DNA from 3 places in the Clostridium swellfunianum genome. Region 1 is predicted to be linked to each of the others. Evidence: riboswitches for the same ligand, from Rfam matches in the RefSeq annotation. Region 1 holds a riboswitch; each other region holds the start of a gene.
The links. Region 1 has a riboswitch for lysine ahead of NBE98_RS16060 (APC family permease). Riboswitches for the same ligand answer to the same signal wherever they lie in the genome.
Positions count from the first base shown of each region.

Region 2: it holds a riboswitch for lysine, as region 1 does, so the genes downstream of both, NBE98_RS09065 (transporter substrate-binding domain-containing protein) here and NBE98_RS16060 (APC family permease) in region 1, are expected to answer to the same signal.
Region 3: it holds a riboswitch for lysine, as region 1 does, so the genes downstream of both, kal (3-aminobutyryl-CoA ammonia lyase) here and NBE98_RS16060 (APC family permease) in region 1, are expected to answer to the same signal.

Region 1 is NZ_JAMOFV010000006.1:3,406,866-3,413,967, forward strand. It holds gene NBE98_RS16045 (DUF3298 domain-containing protein) at 1-436, shown strand, start outside; gene NBE98_RS16050 (M3 family oligoendopeptidase) at 458-2,152, opposite strand; gene NBE98_RS16055 (TspO/MBR family protein) at 2,316-2,816, shown strand; lysine riboswitch at 2,996-3,169, shown strand; gene NBE98_RS16060 (APC family permease) at 3,299-4,657, shown strand; gene NBE98_RS16065 (hypothetical protein) at 4,764-5,117, shown strand; gene NBE98_RS16070 (spore coat protein) at 5,168-5,440, opposite strand; gene NBE98_RS16075 (hypothetical protein) at 5,459-5,674, opposite strand; gene NBE98_RS16080 (hypothetical protein) at 5,948-6,214, shown strand; gene NBE98_RS16085 (hypothetical protein) at 6,252-6,719, opposite strand; gene NBE98_RS16090 (anti-sigma factor domain-containing protein) at 6,813-7,102, opposite strand, start outside.
Region 2 is NZ_JAMOFV010000006.1:1,978,063-1,985,164, forward strand. It holds gene NBE98_RS09050 (HD-GYP domain-containing protein) at 1-776, opposite strand, end outside; gene NBE98_RS09055 (amino acid ABC transporter ATP-binding protein) at 928-1,668, opposite strand; gene NBE98_RS09060 (amino acid ABC transporter permease) at 1,779-2,546, opposite strand; gene NBE98_RS09065 (transporter substrate-binding domain-containing protein) at 2,597-3,442, opposite strand; lysine riboswitch at 3,607-3,789, opposite strand; gene gndA (NADP-dependent phosphogluconate dehydrogenase) at 3,895-5,301, opposite strand; gene NBE98_RS09075 (TIGR04540 family protein) at 5,402-5,638, opposite strand; gene NBE98_RS09080 (HAD family hydrolase) at 5,792-6,424, opposite strand; gene NBE98_RS09085 (QueT transporter family protein) at 6,644-7,102, shown strand, end outside.
Region 3 is NZ_JAMOFV010000006.1:2,705,967-2,713,068, forward strand. It holds gene kce (3-keto-5-aminohexanoate cleavage enzyme) at 1-334, opposite strand, end outside; gene kal (3-aminobutyryl-CoA ammonia lyase) at 362-745, opposite strand; lysine riboswitch at 869-1,050, opposite strand; gene NBE98_RS12925 (HDIG domain-containing metalloprotein) at 1,367-1,960, shown strand; gene NBE98_RS12930 (protein kinase) at 2,015-2,602, shown strand; gene NBE98_RS12935 (hypothetical protein) at 2,626-2,787, opposite strand; gene NBE98_RS12940 (hypothetical protein) at 2,840-4,000, opposite strand; gene NBE98_RS12945 (hypothetical protein) at 3,993-6,173, opposite strand; gene NBE98_RS12950 (tubulin-like doman-containing protein) at 6,199-7,102, opposite strand, start outside.

The DNA of each region.
Region 1 (7,102 bases):
GACTCTAAGTATTAATATTGAAGTTTATCATCATGTAAAAGGAGAAGAAAAGGGAATAACTATAAGAAAGACCATCAATATAAGCTTAAAGGATGCAAGAGTATATTACTTGAACGATTTATTCAGCAGGAAGTTAAAGAAATCTAAGGTAATTGGAATATTGAATGATATAATTAGGAACCAGGCAACTTTTCAATCTGCTGATCTAATTGGAGAGTTTGATGGAGTTGATCTTAATCAAAGTTACTTCCTGACAGAAGATTCTATAGTTATATATTTAGATAATGAACAGATTAAGTCTTCAGAATGTGGATTTCCTGAATTTGAGATACCTTTTTCAGAGATTGAGGATATAATAAATAGCAAGGGACCAATTGGGAGACTCCTAAGAGATAGAGATGAAAACCTAAATAACGAAGAAACAGCAGACGAGTAATCGTCTGCTGTTTTATTTTAATTATAGTTTTGCATCATCAATACTATTTAACTCATTTTCTATATGTCCTATGATAGAACTTATACAGCCATCTTCGAAAGGCGATATAAGGTTTGCAAGCTTAACTAAGCCCACAAACGAATCGCTTCCCCCTGCCTTGCAAAGTGTTAAATAATCATTCCAAGCATTTTCCCTATTATCGCTGGCTTTTTTAAAGAATTGGAAGGCGCAGATTTGAGCAAGCGTATAATCTATATAATAAAATGGAGAACCGAATATATGGCCTTGTTGATGCCACCAGCTGCCTCTTTCTAAGTAATCATTATCTGCATAGTCTCTGTGAGGAAGATATTTCTTTTCAATTTCCCTCCAAGCATGTTTTCTTTCAGCAGGAGTTGCCTCTGGATTTTCATATACATAGTGTTGAAATTCATCAACAGTAACTCCATAAGGTATAAATAAAAGTGCTTCAGCAAGGTGAGAGAACTTGTACTTATCAACATCACTCTTAAAGAATAAATTCATCCAAGGGTAAGTGAAAAATTCCATACTCATGGAATGAATTTCACAGGCTTCATAGGTTGGAAAATTATACTCAGGAATCTCGTAATTTCTACTGCTGAACACTTGGAAAGCATGACCAGCTTCGTGAGTTAATACATCTACATCGCCTGAAGTTCCATTGAAATTTGAAAATATAAACGGAGATTTGTATTTGCTTATAAAGGTACAGTATCCGCCTCCGGCTTTTCCTCTTTTGCTTACTAAATCCATAAGCTCGTTTTCAACCATAAAGTCGAAAAATTCTTTTGTCTCAGCTGATAATTCATTATACATTTGATTACCACAGTTTAATATGAATTCTGGATCTCCCTTAGGTTTAGCATTTCCAGTTTTAAAGCTGAAGCGTTCATCGTAATATTTGAGTTCATCTAGTCCTAGACGTACTCTTTGTCTTTCCCTAAGCTCTGTAGCTGTGGGAACTATGTACTCTTTAACTTGCTTTCTGAAGTTTGCAACCATTTCAGAATTGTAATCTGCTCTTAACATACGGTCATATCCAAGAGCTACAAAATTTTCATATCCAAGCTTTTTAGCAATCTTATCTCTAACCTTAACAAGCCCATCATAAATCTCATCTAGCTTTTGCTCATTTTCAATCATGAAGCCGTACTTTGCTTTATTTGCTTTTACTCTCATATCTCTGTCAGTTGATATTTGAAAGGGAGCAAGTTGTGAAAGATTTCTTTCTTCGCCTTCGAACATTATTTTAGCAGAAGCCATAAGTTTTGTGTATTCGCTGGAAAGCTTGTTTTCAAGCTGAAGGTCTTCTATTATTTCTGGTGAGAAAGTTTTAATAGTCAGTTCAGCAATATTAAAAAGCTGCTTTCCCCATTTGTCTTCAAGTCCAGTTCTGAATTTGGAGTTAACTAAAGAACTATAATAATTTGAAACTAAGCCTTGATATATAGGAGTATTTTCATCGAAGAAGGTTTGCTCTTCCTCGTAATACTTATCTGTTGTATCGATAGTATGACGAATGCCTACTATTTGGGACATTGATTCAAATTCATTTCTAAGCTCATTTATTTTTTCCATAACTGAGCTTTGAGACTCAAGGCTTTCAGCATTATTAAAGTCTCTTAAAAGTTCATCGAAGCAGGTTTCCAATTCTTTAATATTTGGTCTTTTATATTGGAACTCGCTAAATTTCATGTAGCCCACATCCTTTATAATAAAATCTGAAGATATATTACAATTATATGGTTTAGAGGATAAATTTACAAGATATTGTGTGCTAATTACTTAATAAATATAGCATATTTTTTGATTAAGTATCTTATATTAGGATTAGAAACAATATAGGGAGGAAAATTATGTGTTAAATCCTTTTAAGGTGAACGGTAAAAAGAATATTTTAGCTCTAATAATAAGTATAGTCTTAGCAGAAGGTATAGGTTTTTTAAGCAGTTACATAGGTATGACAGATACGAAGTCCTATGAGAGTTTAATAAAGCCTGCCTTTGCTCCACCAGGATGGGTGTTTGCTGTGGTATGGCCCATTTTGTATCTTTTAATGGGAATAGCGGCCTACAGAATTTGGATGAAGGGAAGAGAAGGTGCAGATACTAGAAAAGCTTTAATCTTATACAGTATTCAGCTGTTTTTAAACTTCATGTGGACTATTATATTCTTCAGATGGAGACTTATAGGTCTGGCATTTTTTGAACTTATGCTTCTCCTAATTTTCATACTGCTAACAACCTTTGAGTTTTTTAAATTTGACAAGCTAGCAGGTATTATAATGATTCCGTACATACTTTGGGTATCCTTTGCAGGAGTTCTTAACTTTACACTATGGATGTTAAATAATATGTAATTATAATAACAATATAACCATATAAATTCTTATATGGTTATATTGTTATATTTTTTTATTGCCATCTCTTAATGTGATTATAGCCTACTTTCAAGCTATATTTATTTGGTTTGTCTGATTTTATTATTGACTTTCTTCTATTCATCCTGCATAATACTATTCGTGAAGTGTAATTAAATAACTAGGATAGAGGCGCGGTCTTTATGAGTACTACTGTGGATGAAAGCATAGTGAAGCAGCAGGAAAGGAAAAATCGCCGAAGCATACAGCAAAAGCTTTAATGCTGTATAGCTGGTTCTGCATAGAATATGTGCAGAACTGTCACAAGTATTTTGTGGAGAGCTATCATTCAGTGGATTTAACATGATGTTTATATTTGTGCGTGTTATTAGGCCTTGAGTGTACTGCTCAAGGCTTTTTTATATGCTTATTCTAGTTTTTACCCTTCAAAAAATTATTTGCCTTTATAGGAGGGGTTTAAGATGGAACAAAATAATAATTTAAAAAAGGACTTAGGTCTTTTTATAGCAACGGCTTTAGTAACAGGGAACATGATGGGGTCTGGAATATTTATGCTGCCTGCAACTTTGGCAGGAAAGGCAGGTCCGGGTGCAACAATGTCAGCCTGGCTTATGACGGCCTTTGGGTCTATACTTCTAGCTTTATGCTTTGCAAGCCTTAGCAGAAGATTACCTAAAACAGGGGGGCCTTATGAGTATTCTAAAGCAGCCTTTGGCGAGTTTTCAGGCTTTATGAATGCTTGGCTTTATTGGAACGGTTCATGGATAGGAAACGCAGCTGTAGTTATTGCAGTGTCAAGCTATGCTGGTAAGCTTATTCCAGCAATAGGCAGCAGTAATCTTGGAGCATTTATATTTGCCACAGCAGTTTTATGGATATTTACACTAGTTAATATAATAGGCGTTAGAATGGCTGGGAAAATACAAACAGCTATAACAGTTTTTGAAATAGTGTTATTCTTATTCTTTATAATCTCAGCTGCTCTGCACTTTGATATTAATAATATAACTCCGATGTTCCCTCAAGGCAAAGGAATGGAAACTATGCCTGCAGCTGCAACTTTAACTTTATGGTCCTTTGTCGGATTGGAAAGTTCTTCTATAGCAGCAGGAGAAATAAGAGACCCTCAGAAGAATGTAGCAAGAAGTACTATAATAGGTATATCTATAGCAGCAATAATGTATATGGCCATTAACTTTTTTGCAATGGGAGCATTGTCACAAGCAAATCTTGAAGCAAGTAAGGCACCAATAGCAGATATATTAACTCAGTATTATGGAAGTGGAATGGTTCAATTTATCACATTGGGAATAGTTGTAAGCATACTTGGAACAACTATTGGATGGCTATTATCTACAGCTAGAGTTGCTTTTGCAGCAGGAGAGGATGGAGTATTTCCAAGCTTCTTTAAAAAAGTTCATCCAAGATTTAAGACACCGCATATTTCACTTATTGTAGGTTCAGTGTTAGTAAATATATTATTGCTCATGAATTATGCTAATAATAAAACTTTAGTTTCAGCCTTTAACTTTACAATACTTTTAGCAACACTTTCCTTCCTGCCTGTATATGCAACTACAGCAGCCGCTGAATTAAAATATATATTAAAAGAGGGAAAGAGATTTAATCTGTTAACTGGAATTAAAACTTTCTTTATACCTGTATCTGCCCTTATATATTCAGGTTGGGCAATTTATGGTTCAGGCTTGGAAGCTGTGTTATATGGACTGCTTCTAGCTGTACTTGGAATCCCAGTATATGCTTATATGAAGTATAAAAATAAAACAACAAACAGTGAAAGCAGTAAGACTGCAGCTTAATCTCAAAAAGCATGCTAATGTATAGTTAACATGCTTTTGTGCTTTTGTAATATTAAACAGCAATATGGGAAAGATAAGCATAGAATTTTTCGATAGGAGGATTACTATGAAGATTAAGAGAATAATTATTTTTGCGCTATGCTTAATGCTTATTGGCATTAGCTACCAATCAGTAAAAGCTGAGTCTCAGCTTAGAGTAATAGCTTCAAAAACTGTTCTAAGACGAGGAGAAACAGGAACGATAACGATACAAGGAAAGCCAAACACAAGCTATACAATAAATACATCCTATGTGCTTGGAGATAGAGAAATATCTGTAGCTCAAATGAGAATGGCAGATGAGAATGGTCAAGCAACTTTTAATTGGGTTGTTGACAACAGAACAGCCCTAGGAACTACAACTGCTACAATTTCAGGCGGAGGAGAAAGAATTGAAGTAGCACATACTGTAACAGAGTAAAAAACAAACTAGTTATCTAGAAAAAAGTTCTAGATAACTAGTTTTATTATTTACATTAACTCATTTGCCATTGTGTTAGCATCATCTTTAGCTTTTTGCACATCAGCATCTTGAGCATCCTTTATTGGATACCAGCCCTTTTGTCTCATTGCATCGAATACTTTATATTGAGTATCCTGAGCATTTTTAAAGTTGGTAACAAGAGTATCTCTAAGATTTGGACATGAAGTTTCAGTTATTCCTGTACTGTAAGCAGAAATAACTTGTTTTTCAGTAGCTAATAAATCATGCATTAGGTCTTTTTCAGTAAGCTTGTTATTCATATCATGTACCTCCAATTTTTATTGGTGAGAATCTAAATAATTTTTTAAACCGTCAAAGCTTTGCTTATGAGTTTGGCTAGCTTGGTTGCAAAGATTTTTCAGGTTCTGATCTGTGCACATGGATGCATATTCGTTGTATTTCTTAGTCATAAGAGCTTCATAGGAGATTTGGTCTTGTATTACCTTTAGATTGTTGCTGTCTAATTGTGGTTTTTGATTTTGTGTATTAGGCATAAAATTCCCTCCTTGATAATTCGGTATTAACCTACAAAATTATTATTTGCATATAAAAATAAAGTATAGGTGGTAATTATATGAAAAACTAATAATTTATATTGAAAGAAAAATGCACAAATAATATTGTGATTTTTAGCTTTATTAGAAAAGATAAGAAAACTTTTTATAATAGTAACAAAATATTAACAACCTTTTAAAGGTTAATTAATACTATATTCCTAAAAGAGTGATATAATAAGCACATAACCAAAAAGGAGAGTGCTAATAACTATGGAGTTATTAAATAGAGGTTTTTCTAATTTGTTAGTAGCTGTTTTAATTTTTGCTGCATTAGCTTTTTTTATCAATATACTTCCTGTAATTGTTGTAATAGGCATAAGTATTTGGGGAATAAGCTATGTTTATAAAAAGGTAAAAGCATATTTTATTGGAAGAAAATCTGTATTTAGAAAAAGCAAAGATGAAGTTGAAATAATAAATAATATGGATTTATCTGAAAGTAATATAATAGATGTTGATTACACTGAAGTAGAATAATAAAGGGATTGTCTCGTTTTGAAACAATCCCTTTCCTCTATGTGGTTATACCTATATCGTTAGCTTTACCAAGGTTTAAATCCCGGGTATCTATGTTTCTTAAGTTTATATCCTTAATTCTGTCAGGAATATTCAAGTTGGGACTTTCAAGCTCTCCACCCATAGACTTTAGAATTTCATTAATCTGAGTTTCGCTTCCTTGTGGTGCATCTACTACAACCTTATAATTTATATCCATTACTTCCTCAAAATTGCCCATGCCGCTAACCATTGGGCTGGCTGCTATTAATGGTGCTTTATCAGATACTTCGCTGGAATCGCCAGAGCGCAGCACTAAGTCTGAAAGACTTGGAGTATTCTCATTGCCGGGAAAATTAGTATCCACATTGTTATTTATCATATAATGCTCATTTAAATCGGAGTATGCTTTATATCCTGCTTGATTCAGTTTTACAACTGCCTCATTGGCATTTTTTATGCCGCTGAAAAATCCTTCTATTTTCATTCTTATAGCCCCTTTCTAAGTATGCTATAAGTATTTTTACACTGCAGTGAAATATTATTCTGAAAATAAAAAGCACTGCTAGCACAGCAGTACTTAATTTTTGCCTTTAGATTCATTCTTTTGATTGTTTTGATTGTCTTTAGAATCATCCTTCGTTTTGCTTTTGTCACCATTTTTATTACTGTTTTTTCCATTAGTAGAATTAGGCTGATTGCTAATAAGGTCTTGATTTTTCCAATTGCTTGAACTTGAGTTGGAATTGTTATTGTCATTTTTATTACCATTGCCCTCATTATCTTTATTTTTATCCTTTGGAGAGTTTGGGGCATCACTATTAGCATCAGGTTTTTTAACTTCTTTATTTTTATTGTTTTCCTCAGAAT
Region 2 (7,102 bases), 1.4 Mb from region 1:
TATATCCTATCTGAATTTACTGCATCAAATACATCTGCAATAGCTATTATCCTTGCAAATTGATGTATTTGTGTATCCTTCAAGCCTAATGGATATCCTGATCCATCCAATCTTTCATGGTGCATAAGCACACCATAGCTTACTGATTTGTCCAAAAACGGTATTTCCTTTACATAGTTATAACCTATTACAGAATGAGACTTTATTTGTTTATACTCATTATCATCTAGCGAGTCTGGTTTGTTTAAAATATTTTTATCTATTTTAGTCTTGCCAAAATCGTGTAGAATGGACGCATAGGTAAGTAGATTCAATTCAGCTCCACCAAGACCTATCCACTTTCCAAGTATAGTACTTAGCGCAGCAACATTAACACCATGCCTATAGATAATATCTCCTCCACTGCCATAAAGCACAATATTCTTTATAACTGCACTAACTGACTTCAACTCATCTTGTATTCGGGCTGCAAAACGCCTTACTTCTTCAATCTCTGATAGTTTTAAAGCATCCATATTTTCAAATACTCTTTTTATATCAAAAGCTATTTCATTAAAGTTTTGTTCTACATCCTCAACAGTTTTTACATTGCTATGTTCACTATTATCTTCATAATATATCTCAACTTTATTATAAATATAATTCTCTCGTAGTTTACCAATAGCAAATTTAGTAATCGGAACCCCTTTGCCAATTAAGACAGTGCCATTAGCTACTATTTCCTTAGTTGAAATCATACCCGGAACTAATTCATGGACATATAAAAGCTTTTTCATTCTAGTCACCTTCTATAATTATATGCTAACAAAAATTTGATTTATTAGTTATAATTTCAACATATAAATTATAATTCCTTTATCAAAAGGTGACTAGTTTTGTCGTAATTGATTTATTTATCGACAAACAAAGTTAATGTTAAGCTATTACTTAAACCGGATTCAATGTACGCTTTAAAAACTCCTTTGTACGGTCCTGACTTGGATTGTTGAATATTTGTTCTGGGCTGCCCTCTTCAGCAATAATTCCCTTATCCATAAATACCACTCGATCCGATACTTCCTTTGCAAATCCCATTTCGTGAGTAACTACAAGCATTGTAAGGCCTGAATCTGCAAGTTCCTTCATGACCTTTAAAACCTCTCCTACCATTTCTGGATCAAGAGCAGAGGTTGGTTCATCAAACAGCATTACATCCGGCTCCATAGAAAGAGCTCTAGCTATAGCTACACGCTGCTTTTGTCCTCCAGAAAGCTGTTTGGGTTTTGCATTTATATATTGTTCCATTCCAACAACTTTTAGATAGTTAAGCGCTACCTTCTCAGCTACTTGCCTTGAGCGATTTAGAACCTTGATTTGACCAACCACACAGTTGCTTAAAACATCATGATTATTAAAAAGATTAAACTGTTGAAATACCATACCTAGCTTTGTTCTGTAAACACGAATATCATGCCTATCATCTAAGATGTTTTCTCCGTTATAAATTATCTCTCCCCCACTTGGTTTTTCCAAAAGATTTATACAGCGAAGAAGAGTAGATTTTCCTGATCCTGATGAACCTATAATAGAAACAACTTCACCTTTATTTACAGAGAAATCTATATCTTTTAGTACCTCATGAGATCCAAAGGCTTTGCTTAAATGCTGCACTTCAATTACTTTGCTCATTGAAATTCCTCCTTTTAATAGAGACAGGTCCAAACTCCAACCTTAGTCCCACATATCAATTGCCCCTAAAGATAATTCGGAGCTATAATTCTCTTCCATAATAATTTACCCTAGCCGTTTTGTGTTCTTCTAATTGCATCCTCAGGGGTTTCAACCTGCATTTGGTTTGCATACATAATGTAATTTTCAGGACCATCCAGCTTTCTTTCAACATAACGAAGTATTCTTGTTACTGTAAAGGTCATTACAAAATAAAGTACACAAGCAACAAAGAAAGACTCAAAATAGTGGAAGTTCATTCCTGCAACTGATTTTGTTTGAAAGTACAGCTCTGATACAGAAATTACATTAAGCACAGAGGTATCTTTAATATTTATCACAAACTCATTACCAGTAGCTGGCAATATATTTCGTACAACCTGAGGCAGTATTACATTCATCATAGTTTGGAAGTGGCTCATACCTATAGCATGTGACGCTTCAAACTGTCCCTTGTCAATTGATACAATTCCTCCACGGACAATTTCAGCCATGTACGCTCCTGTATTAATAGACACTATAAAGATTGCAGCCGTTAGCTTATTCATATCAAGACCAAAAGCTTGCTTTGAGCCGTAATAAATTACCATCGCTTGTACAATCATTGGTGTACCTCTAAATATTTCAATATAAACAGAAAGTATAATATTTATGAATTTTAGAAAATACTTTTTTAACCCTCTTTCAGGCATTGGAACTGTACGAATTACCCCAACCAGTAAACCTATTAGAGATCCAACAATAGTACCTATCATAGCAACCAGAAGAGTCATTCCAGCACCACGAAGGAACATAGGCCAATTTTTTGAAACTATTTTAATTATCCAATCAAGACTCATATCTTGTATTAACCTCCGTTTTCATAAAACTGCGTATGCAGCACATTATTTTAATTTGCTGCCGGCTGATTTTTGATCGCAGCATCCATTATTGCTTTACGCTGATCTTCTGTAATTCCCTTTAGTGTATCATTTATCTTAGCAGTTAAATCGCTTCCTTTAGCAACACCTACAGCTATAGCTGTATCATCATCGGAAGTTTTAAAACCTTCCTTAAACTCTACCATTTTGAAGTTGCTGTTTGCTGCTTGTGCGCTGATACCTTCTGGACGTTCGGATACATATCCATCAATCATTCCAGATTCAAGAGCAACTCTCATAACCGGAAAATTGTCCATTGCTGACTGCAGCTTTACATCTTGAATTTGATTTATAACTGAGTAATGGAAGGTATTTAATTGAGCAGTAACTTTTGCACCATTAAACTCCTGAATTGATGCAGCATCCTCATACTTTCCACCTTTCTTAACTACCATAACTAAATTTGATTTATAATAGTTGTCGGAGAAGTCTATAGTCTGTCTACGCTCCGCTGTTGGTGACATACCTGCAACTATTGCATCTATTTTTCCTGAGGTTAAAGCTGGAACTAAACCATCCCATTCTGTTTTAACTACTACTAATTGCTTTCCTAAACCTTCTGCTATTTTCTTTGCTATTTCAACATCATAGCCACCCGCATATTCTGACGAACCTTCAATCTTGACAGCTCCATTTGACGCATCCATTTGTGTCCAATTAAAAGGTGCATAACCTGCCTCAAGACCTACTTTAAAGGTTTCCTGCTTTGGTGCAGATGCAGAAGCATCCTTTTCAGATTTACTTATCCCACATCCTCCTAAAAGCATTACTGCTGATAATGACATTGCAATTAGCACTGATAACTTCTTTCTCATTACTATTCCTCCTAAATATAAGTATTATTTTGATAATAAAAAGCGCTATCCCCTTATGAGGATAGCGCTATCTTATGAGCCAGCGGCCTTAAACTATACGCAAAAAAGACCTGAGGATACCTCAGGTCGCAATACGCAAATTGGACCTAAACCCTTCTTTTCCCATATGAGATAGCACAACTTAATAAGCCGGGTAGCCTATTAAGACAGTCCTGCAGCTCTTAACTGCAGACCCAGCAAGCAACACTGAGAATATTGCAAGCTTCGGCGATATTTCCTTCTCCTTAGTATCAACACCTTCTCAAACTCCACTAAAGACTGTTAAACATCGCGCCTCTACCTCACTAGTAAAAGTGAGGTCTTATTAAATTATGTTTAGAGTTTACTATATTAAAGCAATGCTGTCAACACTTTTTTGAAACTTTTAAAACAAAACAATTCAAAGTCATTGACTAAAACCATTTATAATGGAATGTCCCTTCTCTATCAACTCTCTCAAAAGTATGTGCTCCAAAGTAATCTCTTTGAGCTTGAAGAAGATTTGCAGGAAGAAACTCACTTCTGTAGCTGTCGAAGTATGCTAACGCACTAGAAAAACCTGGCGTTGGAATACCATATTTAACGGCGGTACATATAACCTCTCTCCATGCATCTTGATAACTTTCAAGTATATTCTTAAAGTATGGATCAAGCATTAAATTTGCCAGTTCAGAGTTTCTATCATAAGCATCTTTTATTTTTTGAAGGAATTGAGCTCTTATTATACAACCACCTCTGAATATCATTGCAATACTACCGTAGTTCAAATTCCAGTTGTATTCTTTAGCAGCTGCTTTCATTAGTGCAAACCCCTGAGCATAGGAACAAATTTTGCTAGCATATAAAGCCTTTCTTATTGCTTCTATTAGATCGTTTTTATCTCGATTAAAATCAGGAACTTTTGATCCCTTTAATATCTTGCTTGCTGCTGTACGCTCACTCTTTATGGCAGATATGCAGCGCGCAAACACTGCTTCTGTAATAGTTGGCGTTGAAATCCCAAGATCCAAAGCGCTTTGACTAGTCCATTTACCAGTACCCTTTTGCCCTGCTGTATCAAGTATAACATCAACCATAGGCTTCCCAGTTTCTTCATCATACTTTGTAAATATGTCCTGAGTTATATCTATTAAATAGCTGTCAAGCTCACCCTTGTTCCATTCAGCAAAAATCTCATGAAGTTCTTTTGCTGATAATCCAATCACATTTTTAAGAAGGACATATGCCTCAGAAATAAGCTGCATATCGCCATATTCAATTCCGTTATGTACCATTTTGACATAATGTCCCGCTCCATCACTACCTATGTAGGTGCAGCAAGGCTCTCCATCTACCTTTGCGGAGATAGCTGTAAGAATAGGTTCCACAAGTCTATAGGCATCTTCCTGTCCTCCCGGCATTATAGCCGGTCCCTTAAGAGCTCCTTCTTCTCCTCCTGATACACCTGTTCCGACGAACCTGTAGCCTTCTTTTTCAAGCTCTTTATTTCTTCTTATTGTGTCAACAAAGAATGAATTTCCTCCATCTATTAAAATATCACCTTTAGATATAAATGGCTTAAGTTGTTCTATTGTATCGTCAACAGCCTTTCCCGCCTTAACCATCATAATTATCTTTCTTGGAGTCTCAATGGAGTTTACAAATTCTTCAATAGAATAAGTTCCCACAAGATTTTTGTTCCCTATCTCACTCATAAAATCATCTGTTTTTTCTCTTGAACGATTATATACAGAAACTGTAAACCCTTTGCTCTCTATGTTAAGAGCAAGATTCTTCCCCATAACGGCAAGTCCTATTACTCCTATTTGCTGTTTGCTCATTATATAAGCTCCTTTCTTTTAATTTCCTTGGAATATTATGTACTATACTATGCAATCTACAATATTATTCGCATTAATGATTATAAATTATGCGGCATAGTTAGTTGTTAAGTTTTTTTGATACCTCATCTATAACGGCTTTTCTATCCTCTCCTATGATACTGATAAGTTTAACAGGCATAAAACCATTTTTATAAACTCTATCTTCATTTTTCTCAATTATAGCTATAATACTTTCCTCAAACTTCTCCTGCGTAATTAATCCCTCTCTATAGGTATCAACTAAATCCATTAGCTTTGTAGCTAGTTCTCTCGGGTTTTTATATACTGCTTTCATGTCCGTTCTCCTTTTATAGTTTCTTTATTACTAATATGATACATTTTTTGTGTAAATATTGCAAACACAAATATTCTTTTTTAATAACTTTTATTGAATAAAACAAAACGCACTACCATTAAATCAGTGCGTTTTCTATATTGATAATACTGATTATTCTTGCTTAACAAGCTCTAGCAATTCATTAAATCTTTTAATTGAGTAATCATATTCGCTTACCTCGCCAAAGCCATAGCTAGCATAGATAAATGGAATACCCGCAAACTTTGCCGCCTTTAAGTCTCCTTCTGTATCTCCTACATAAACTGAACTTTTCAGCTTATTTCTTTCTACAACAAGCTTTATATTTTCACCCTTACTAAGTCCTGTTCTGCCTGGGTTCTCAAAATCCAGAAAATATTTGCCAAGGTTATGATATTTTAAAAACACTTCTATATAACCACATTGACAGTTACTTACTATAAACAGCTTAGAGTTACTTGATAATTCCTTAAGAGTTTCCTCAAGATTATCATATAGAATTCCACCATGCTTTTCTAAATACTCATTCTCTAATTCACAGCAGTCCTTCATCAATTCTTTAATTCTATCATCGCTTAAATTAGGAAACAGCTTTCTTCCAATATCTATTATTTGAAGTCCCATTGTTCCCTTTAAAATTTCCTTTGTTAGTTTAACATTTATATCCTTATTATTTTCAATTATGGTATTCCAAGATTTTAAAACTCCATCTGTGGAATCCCATAAGGTACCATCCAAATCAAAAATTATGCTGTCTATATTCATAATTCTTCCCCTTTCACACTCTATAATGTCATCCATAATTATGATACCTTTAATATCAAATTAATACAAGGATGTATCCAGCATAACTTATCAACTCTAATTCCACTTAGTTATTAATTGACTAACGGAGATAAAGCTGTTAAAATGTACAGGTATCTAAAAGAGATATCGACAGTTCGAAACCATCCTGTCGCTAAACAAAACTAGGAGGTATTAAAAATGAGGTTTAATGTTCGTAAAATTGTATTTGGTGGTTTGATTGGCGCCGTATATGCAGCTTTAACTATGGTTTTAGCACCTATAAGCTATGGTGAAATTCAGTTCAGAATTGCAGAAGTTCTAACTATATTACCTTTTTTCTCAGGTTTTTCTGTTTTAGGACTTTTTATAGGTTGCATTGTATCTAATATTTTAAGTCCAATAGGTCCATTAGATATGATCTTTGGCTCTCTTGCAACTTTAATAGCTGCAATAATGACATATTACATTGGAAAGAGCAATTTTAAGTTAAGAAGGTTTCTTGCTCCATTACCAGCTGTAGTAGTTAATGCTGTTATTATAGGACTTTTAATAAGCTATACTGCAAATATTCCATTTATTATTCCTGCCATTCAGGTGGGTTTTGGCGAGTTAGTAGTTTGCTATGTATTAGGTTTACCTTTAATTATGTTAATTGAA
Region 3 (7,102 bases), 700 kb from region 1:
AGGTTCCACAATCTAGCGTTGCCATCTCAGGAAGAAGTTCAACAGGTTGAAGCCTTTCCTCAATACTCATTCCAACTGCCCCACCAGTTGAAGGTTGAACAATTACATCTGGACATCTCCTCTTTATCTCTTCCATACACAGTCTAAATCTTTCCTTATCCTGAGTAGGAGTTCCATCATCATACCTAACATGAAGATGAATTATACTTGCTCCTGCTTTATAGGCTGCTTCCGCTTCTCTTCCTATTTCTTCTACCGTATAAGGTACATTAGGATTTTGTTCTTTTGTTACTTCTGCTCCACAAATTGCAGCTGTAATTATTAATTTATCCATGCCCATCCCCCATACAAATATTTAGTTTTATCTTTTTCTCTGTTTATCCTTTGGAACTACGCAAGTTCCTGTAGCTCTGCAAACAACTATTGGCTTTTCAAGCAAATCTGCAGCTGAATCATTGATATCAGTCCTAGGCACAATAACTTTTCTAGCTTCAAACTCCATTTTTCTAGAAGTGTTTCCCCAACCTACAATTTTTCCTTCAGCCTCAATAAAGTCTCCAGCATAAACAGGCGCTAAAAATTCTACATTTTCATAAGCCCTGAACAAGCCTTCATCTCCATCGTTTCTAATCAGTAGTTCAGTAGCAACATCTCCAAAAAGTTGAAGCATCTTAGCACCATCTACTAAGTTTCCACCATAGTGAGCATCATGCATGCTCATTCTAACTCTGATAATTGCCTTCAAGATCATTCCCCCTTCTCAAAAAAATAAAAAAGGCACTGAAGATTCTCAGTGCTTTGATGGCATGGTAATTAAAAGCTACCATTCATCCTGTAGCCATCTATGCAATGAAAATCTTATTCTCATCACATAAATAGCTCTCCATGAATGATAATTCACGGCAAGAATAAAAGTGTACCTCTTACTCCCAAGAAAATGTTCAAGAACAAACATATTCTTTCGGCAGGTAAATCCTTCATCTTTAATATTGAAGGTTCTTCTCCTTAACACTTAAAGATTACCCATTTACTTGCGCCTCTATTTATGTATATATTTGTTAATTTTCTGATTATATTATATCGCTCTTTTTCTTTTGCTGTCAACACAATTTATTGAAAATTGGGATATTTCAATCATCTAGCAAATATTATGTTGTCTAAAATTTATTTTAAAATGATAAAATTAAAACACTATAATTTTATTATAATAGCTCTTACTTTATGTCTAAAATGTTAAAACTAATACTTAACATTTTATATAATGCAACTTTAAAACTTAACACTTGCAATAAACACTTGACACATGGAAATTATATAACTAATATGTAAATAATAGAAATGAAGCAAAAGAAAGAGAGTGAGAATTATGTCTAACTACAAACCAACAAGAGAAGAAGCTCTTAAACTTTTAAAAGAATTTAATAAAAGCGACAGCTTAATAAAGCACGCACTTTCAGTAGAAGCTGTTATGAAGCACTTCGCTGAACTTTTTGGTGAAGAAGATGTAGAGAAGTGGTCAATTGTAGGGTTGGTACACGACCTAGATTATGAAATGTATCCAGAGCAGCACTGCGTAAAAACTGGAGAGATACTCCGAGAAAGAAATTGGCCTGAAGATTATGTTCGTGCAATTCAAAGTCATGGATACGGAATTTGTATTGATGTGGAGCCAAAAGAAAGAATGGAAAAAGTACTTTATACAACAGACGAACTAACCGGTCTTATTGCTGCAACAGCGTTAATGAGACCTAGCAAAAGTATATTAGATACAGAATTAAAATCTATTAAGAAAAAATGGAAAACCAAGGGATTCGCTGCTGGAGTAAATAGAGAACTTATTGAAGGCGGAGCAAAAATGCTAGATATGGAGCTTGATAAAGTTATCGAGGAAACCTTAAAAGGCATGCAAAAGGAAGCTGAAGCTATAGGCTTAAAAGGAAATGTGGATGCTTTAGTGTAACATTTTATAGCTACTACTCATATTATAGTAGAAAGCAATACTTTAGGTGCATATATGGGTAGAAAAAATTATTCTAGCAAGTATACAGATATTGATCTGTTCGAGTGTAAATTTCTTGGGAAAGGACACAACGGCATAGTATATAGGCTTCCTGACGGAAAGGTTATTAAAATATGCTATGTAATGAAGGACTTTCATGGTGAAGCACATATATTGAAAAAAGTACGAGGCAGCAAATACTTCCCAAAACTATATGAGGTTGGCGGGAATTATATGATAAGAGATTATGTTGATGGATTGCCTCTAAATAAATACATAAAGAAGAATGGCCTTAGCAGGAAACTTGTTGTAGATATATTAGAGCTACTAAAGGAATTTGAAAGACTAAAGTTTATTAAGCTTGACATTAGGTGTAAGGATGTATTTGTTGAACCTGATGGCAGGCTTATGGTCATTGACCCTCAAAAATTTTATAGTAAAAAAAGAGATTTCCCTCAGCACCTTTCTAAAGGACTTTATAAGCTTGGGGTTTTAGATGACTTTCTTATTATTCTAAAGCAGGAAAATCCTAGTCTTTATAGAAAATGGGTTCATAAGATTAGGATTTATATTGAGCAAAAGAAAATGGAAGATGATGATTAAAAATGAAGAATGAAGAGAAATCTTCATTCTTCATTTTTAAAATAATCTATAAGATTAATTATCTCTTTGCAAAGCTCTGGGTTGTCCAGAAGTTGCTTCTTATCAAAATCGATTTTCTGTTTTTCCAGCTTTTCTACTGCTTCCCTATAAATACGAAGTGTTTCTACGTTTATTACCTTATTCATACCCTCACCTTTTTATTTTTTATATTATAGTATGAATAAGAATCCTTCACTGCTACAGGTTATTCACTATTTCTTTTACAGGAATAGCAGTTATACTTGCTCCTGGCATATCAGGCATTTCTCCTACTTTAAAATTCATCCTGCTTCCTTCTGAAGGAGTTACCTCGCAATAATAATATTTTCTGCCACTTAGCTCAAAAAAGTTTCCTGGTATACCATCTGCCCCCTCAACAGCAATCGCAAGATGTCCGCCTCCTTCAGGGAATACTATTCTTAATAGCACGATATCATATCCCATAGAAAACAGAATTGCTGCTGAACATATTCCATGGCAATCACAGTCTCCTTCTTTATCTACAAGTGTTTCTAAAGGATATCTTACATATTCCTCCTGGTTTTTAGAAGCTATATCTTCAACATACTTAAGACTCTGCTGAAAAGCCATTACTGCAGAAGCCTGGTGAAATGTAGTAAAACCTCTACTTGCGCACTGACTTTTAATCTGTTTAGCAACCTCAATAATTTCGGTACAAATTCCCTCTAACACATGTTCTCTTAGGGACATAGAAGAATTATCTAAATGCTTCTTAGTCTTATAATCCGCATATCTTTCAAAACTAACAGGAACATTAACACTAAACCTAACAGCATGCTGCATTCCCAATGGATCATTATTGTAATACCACTCAAAGTATAGAGTATTTGTACTGCTCGAATCTAAATCCTGCTCTTCTGCAATACTCTCCTTTTGCTTTAAGCCTTTACTTTTCTTTATTTTTCTCTTTCTAAAGACAAAGGCGATACAAAGGAAAGCAAGCACAAAAATTTTAATATCAAATACTCTGAAGAGAATATGAAACATCAAAACTAGTACTATGGCAATAATTGAAACAGCATCTATATTTTTTTGTCCCCTTTGATATTTTAAGATTAGCTTTCTCACTTCAAGTTCATTGTCAAGGTAGACATATAAGCTTTTTACTACTATAAATCTGTATATAAGATAAATGGTTATAAATAAAAGGCCAACATACAATATATAAAAGAAAGCTGCAGCAGCATTCATTGCAATTTCTGAGGCTTTTGATACACCAGCTATATTTTCAAACTGCAGTATACTCATAACGGTTTCCTTTGATATATAATAGAACAAGATATTTAGAGGGATTATATAGAGCAGTATGATTACAGAAAGCGCAGTAAGCTCAAGCATTCTTATCCCCCCTCATACTATCTTCTTTCTCATTAGCTTTTTCATTTGTTTTAATCTTTTTTACGGAGGTAATATCATTAAAATCTATCCCCAAGCAAAGTCTAACAATAGATATACAGTTAGTATAAATATCATTGCCTTCTACAACAGATACTTGAAAATTAGACAGCTTGCTGTCTCTCATATCCTTAACCACTCTATGCACTTCTGGTGAAGTAATAAATAAGGAATGCTCTTCAAGAAAATCATTATTTATATATTGAAGAAGATACTTAGACTTTATAATACCTTTATCAATCCAATTGCTTAGTTCCTCTCTAATATCATCCTTATACTTAAACTTCATGTATTCAAAGAAATCCAGGTCAACATAGGGCTGAGAGGCTTTTAATGCAAAACCTAAAAGTTTTCCCTCCATATCTTCTCGTTTAAAACCTTCATATATTTCTAATTCCTTTATAAATTCTCTGTATATATCTGATATTTTAGGTGACTTTTCCTTATAGAATTCTTTTCTGTCCTTAAAATTCAAGATATCCGTAATTAAATTTCCTAAGCTTTCTTCTTCCACTAAAGGCTTAGAATTTATATTCTTAGAAACTGTTCTGCAATTTTCAATGCAGCTTATAATAAGCCTCTTCTTATTATTCAAGTAGTTAAGAAGGTCCTTCTGTATATCTACAATACTTTTCTCTATATAAAGGCTTATAAGAGCTCCGCTTTTCTTAAATATCTCTTCTTTATACCTTTCCAGAAAGGTTTTAAATCTCTTTTGTGTAAAAAGAAAATCTAAGTAAGCTGTGGAGCAAAACACTAATAGGAAAAGAAGCAAAAAAACTATATTTAGACTTGGTGAAAGAAATGGAACAATAATATTTACTATGGCATATAAAAAAAACACGCCTAAGGTTAAACATTTAAAGATATATCCAATTAAATTAGGGTAATTATTTACCCTGGAAGTTAGCTCCTTATTTAATCTTGAGGTATCACTATTTATACTAGATTTATTATTAGGCCTTTGCTTTGCAATTTCTTCTTCTAGAAGACTAATGTATTTTACTGCTTCTCTTAAACTATATTTAAAAATTATATCCTTTAAGTCTTCTTCTATATTATCTATAATCCTATCAATCGCAAGTGTATTATTTGTATCTATAGTTTTTCTTACCTCACTAAGGCATTGATGTTCAATGTATTGCTCCCAATTTTTAAAAATATTTGGATATGCTGCTATATCCTTTGGAAGAACTAATTCAAATTTTTTTACATTGCTCAGCTTATACCCCTCATCCCCCTCAACTATGTTTACATCTCTTCTAAGCATATTTCTTTGATTTTCATAGGTTAATAAATCGAATACTGTATAGTTTCTATAGTCTATATTTATCTCATAGGTTGATGCATAGTTTAATAAATCTACGGATAAGTATCTGGCAAAGTCCTCTAGAAGTTTATCCTTAAAAACTGTTAAGGTTGTTATACCTATAGTTCCTACCTTATAGGAGCTTTCTTCCATAAGCAATCTTCTATTAAAATGTGAAAGAGGAGGATCTTTTGAAGGAAGTATATTAAGGTAAGCAAGAATACCGCAAATATTCTCAAGCTCCTCTTTAGGAATCCTTGTTCCATCATTTGAAACACAGTGAAGCATATACACCTTTGAATCAAGACTTAAAATACTCTCCTGCTGTGATATAAAATCTATTACTCTATTTAGCTTTCTTATTGACTCAAGACTATTCTTATCTTCAAGCAGCCATTCCTTGTCCATTATAGGAAGCATAAATAAAGATACTCCTGAGTGCTGGTCTTTATCTATATTGCCATAATTTAAATTGGTTAAAGTTTTTACTACCTCGTAGGCTGACTGTTCCGAATTATATACATCCCAAAGCAGATAAATATTAAGCTTTACAGAACTCACATTTTCACTTCTTACCTTATAGCCTAAGTCAACAAGCTTATTTAAGTGCTTTGCTGAAAGAAGTTTATTATCAACTATGGCTTGTATTTCTTCAGATACATTCTCTATATTTTCTACTGAATAGTAATCTACCACATTTAAAAAATAGCTTGGTAAATATGATAAAAGTTTTTCAGAAAAATTAAGAGCCCTCCTCCCAGAAGGCCCAAGAGAAATCAAAAGTGAAGGATTAAAAATCTCGTCCATATCTATCTCCTTTATTTTTTATGGACTAATTTGCTGCTATATCGCTAATGACCTTGTTCCTTGCAATAAAATCATCTGAAACCTTGTCTTTAATATATCGATTTATACAGTGTTCCTTAAGCTTATTCTTGCCAAACTTATTTTTAGCATCTTCCATAAAGCTCTTAAGCATAGCGTATATTTCATGGTTTTCACTTATCTTTCTTATAGTTTCCTGATAATTTCCGCCAAGTTCTAATTCGCTAGGAATCATGTTATTATTTTCTGGTATAGCCTGATTAACAATTTTATATCGCTTACTTGGAGCAAAACTGATGCTTATATTGGAAATTCCAGCCTCTCCAAGATTCTCTATCGTTTCATCTCCACCAAACAAACAATATTTAGATGGATAAATATACATATACTCATCATCCTCATACCTTATATTTAAGTACGAAGTATTTTCTTGTTCAATAATTGCTCCATAAGCTTTAGCTAAAGAATAGCTTAGAAGTATATCGTCTAACTCTTTATCTAATTCCTCTAATCCTACATAAGCTTCATTTAAGTGAAGAGGATACGTCTTTGAAGCTAAAAGCTTTAAATAGAACTGCCTATAGTGCTTTATATCTGGAAGATAAGCTGCGCAAGCCCCCATGGTTATATGAATAACATCAATAGAATATGGATTTGTAGTTTCCACATATCTAGCCCATCTTGAACGTTCTCCTGTCTGATTTCTTATCCATTCATCTACTGCCTCAGGAGCTTTTATTGTAAATCCATTATTACTTTCCCCTTTCAAGCATCCTATGTAATAACATTCTGTCCAAGATACCTCAGGATTTTTGATAGCTGACCAGAATGGTTTTGCAAGCTTAGCTGTTACATCAAGCTCATTTTTTATAAAATCATTGAATTTATAGCTCTTACTTTCTTCTTCAATC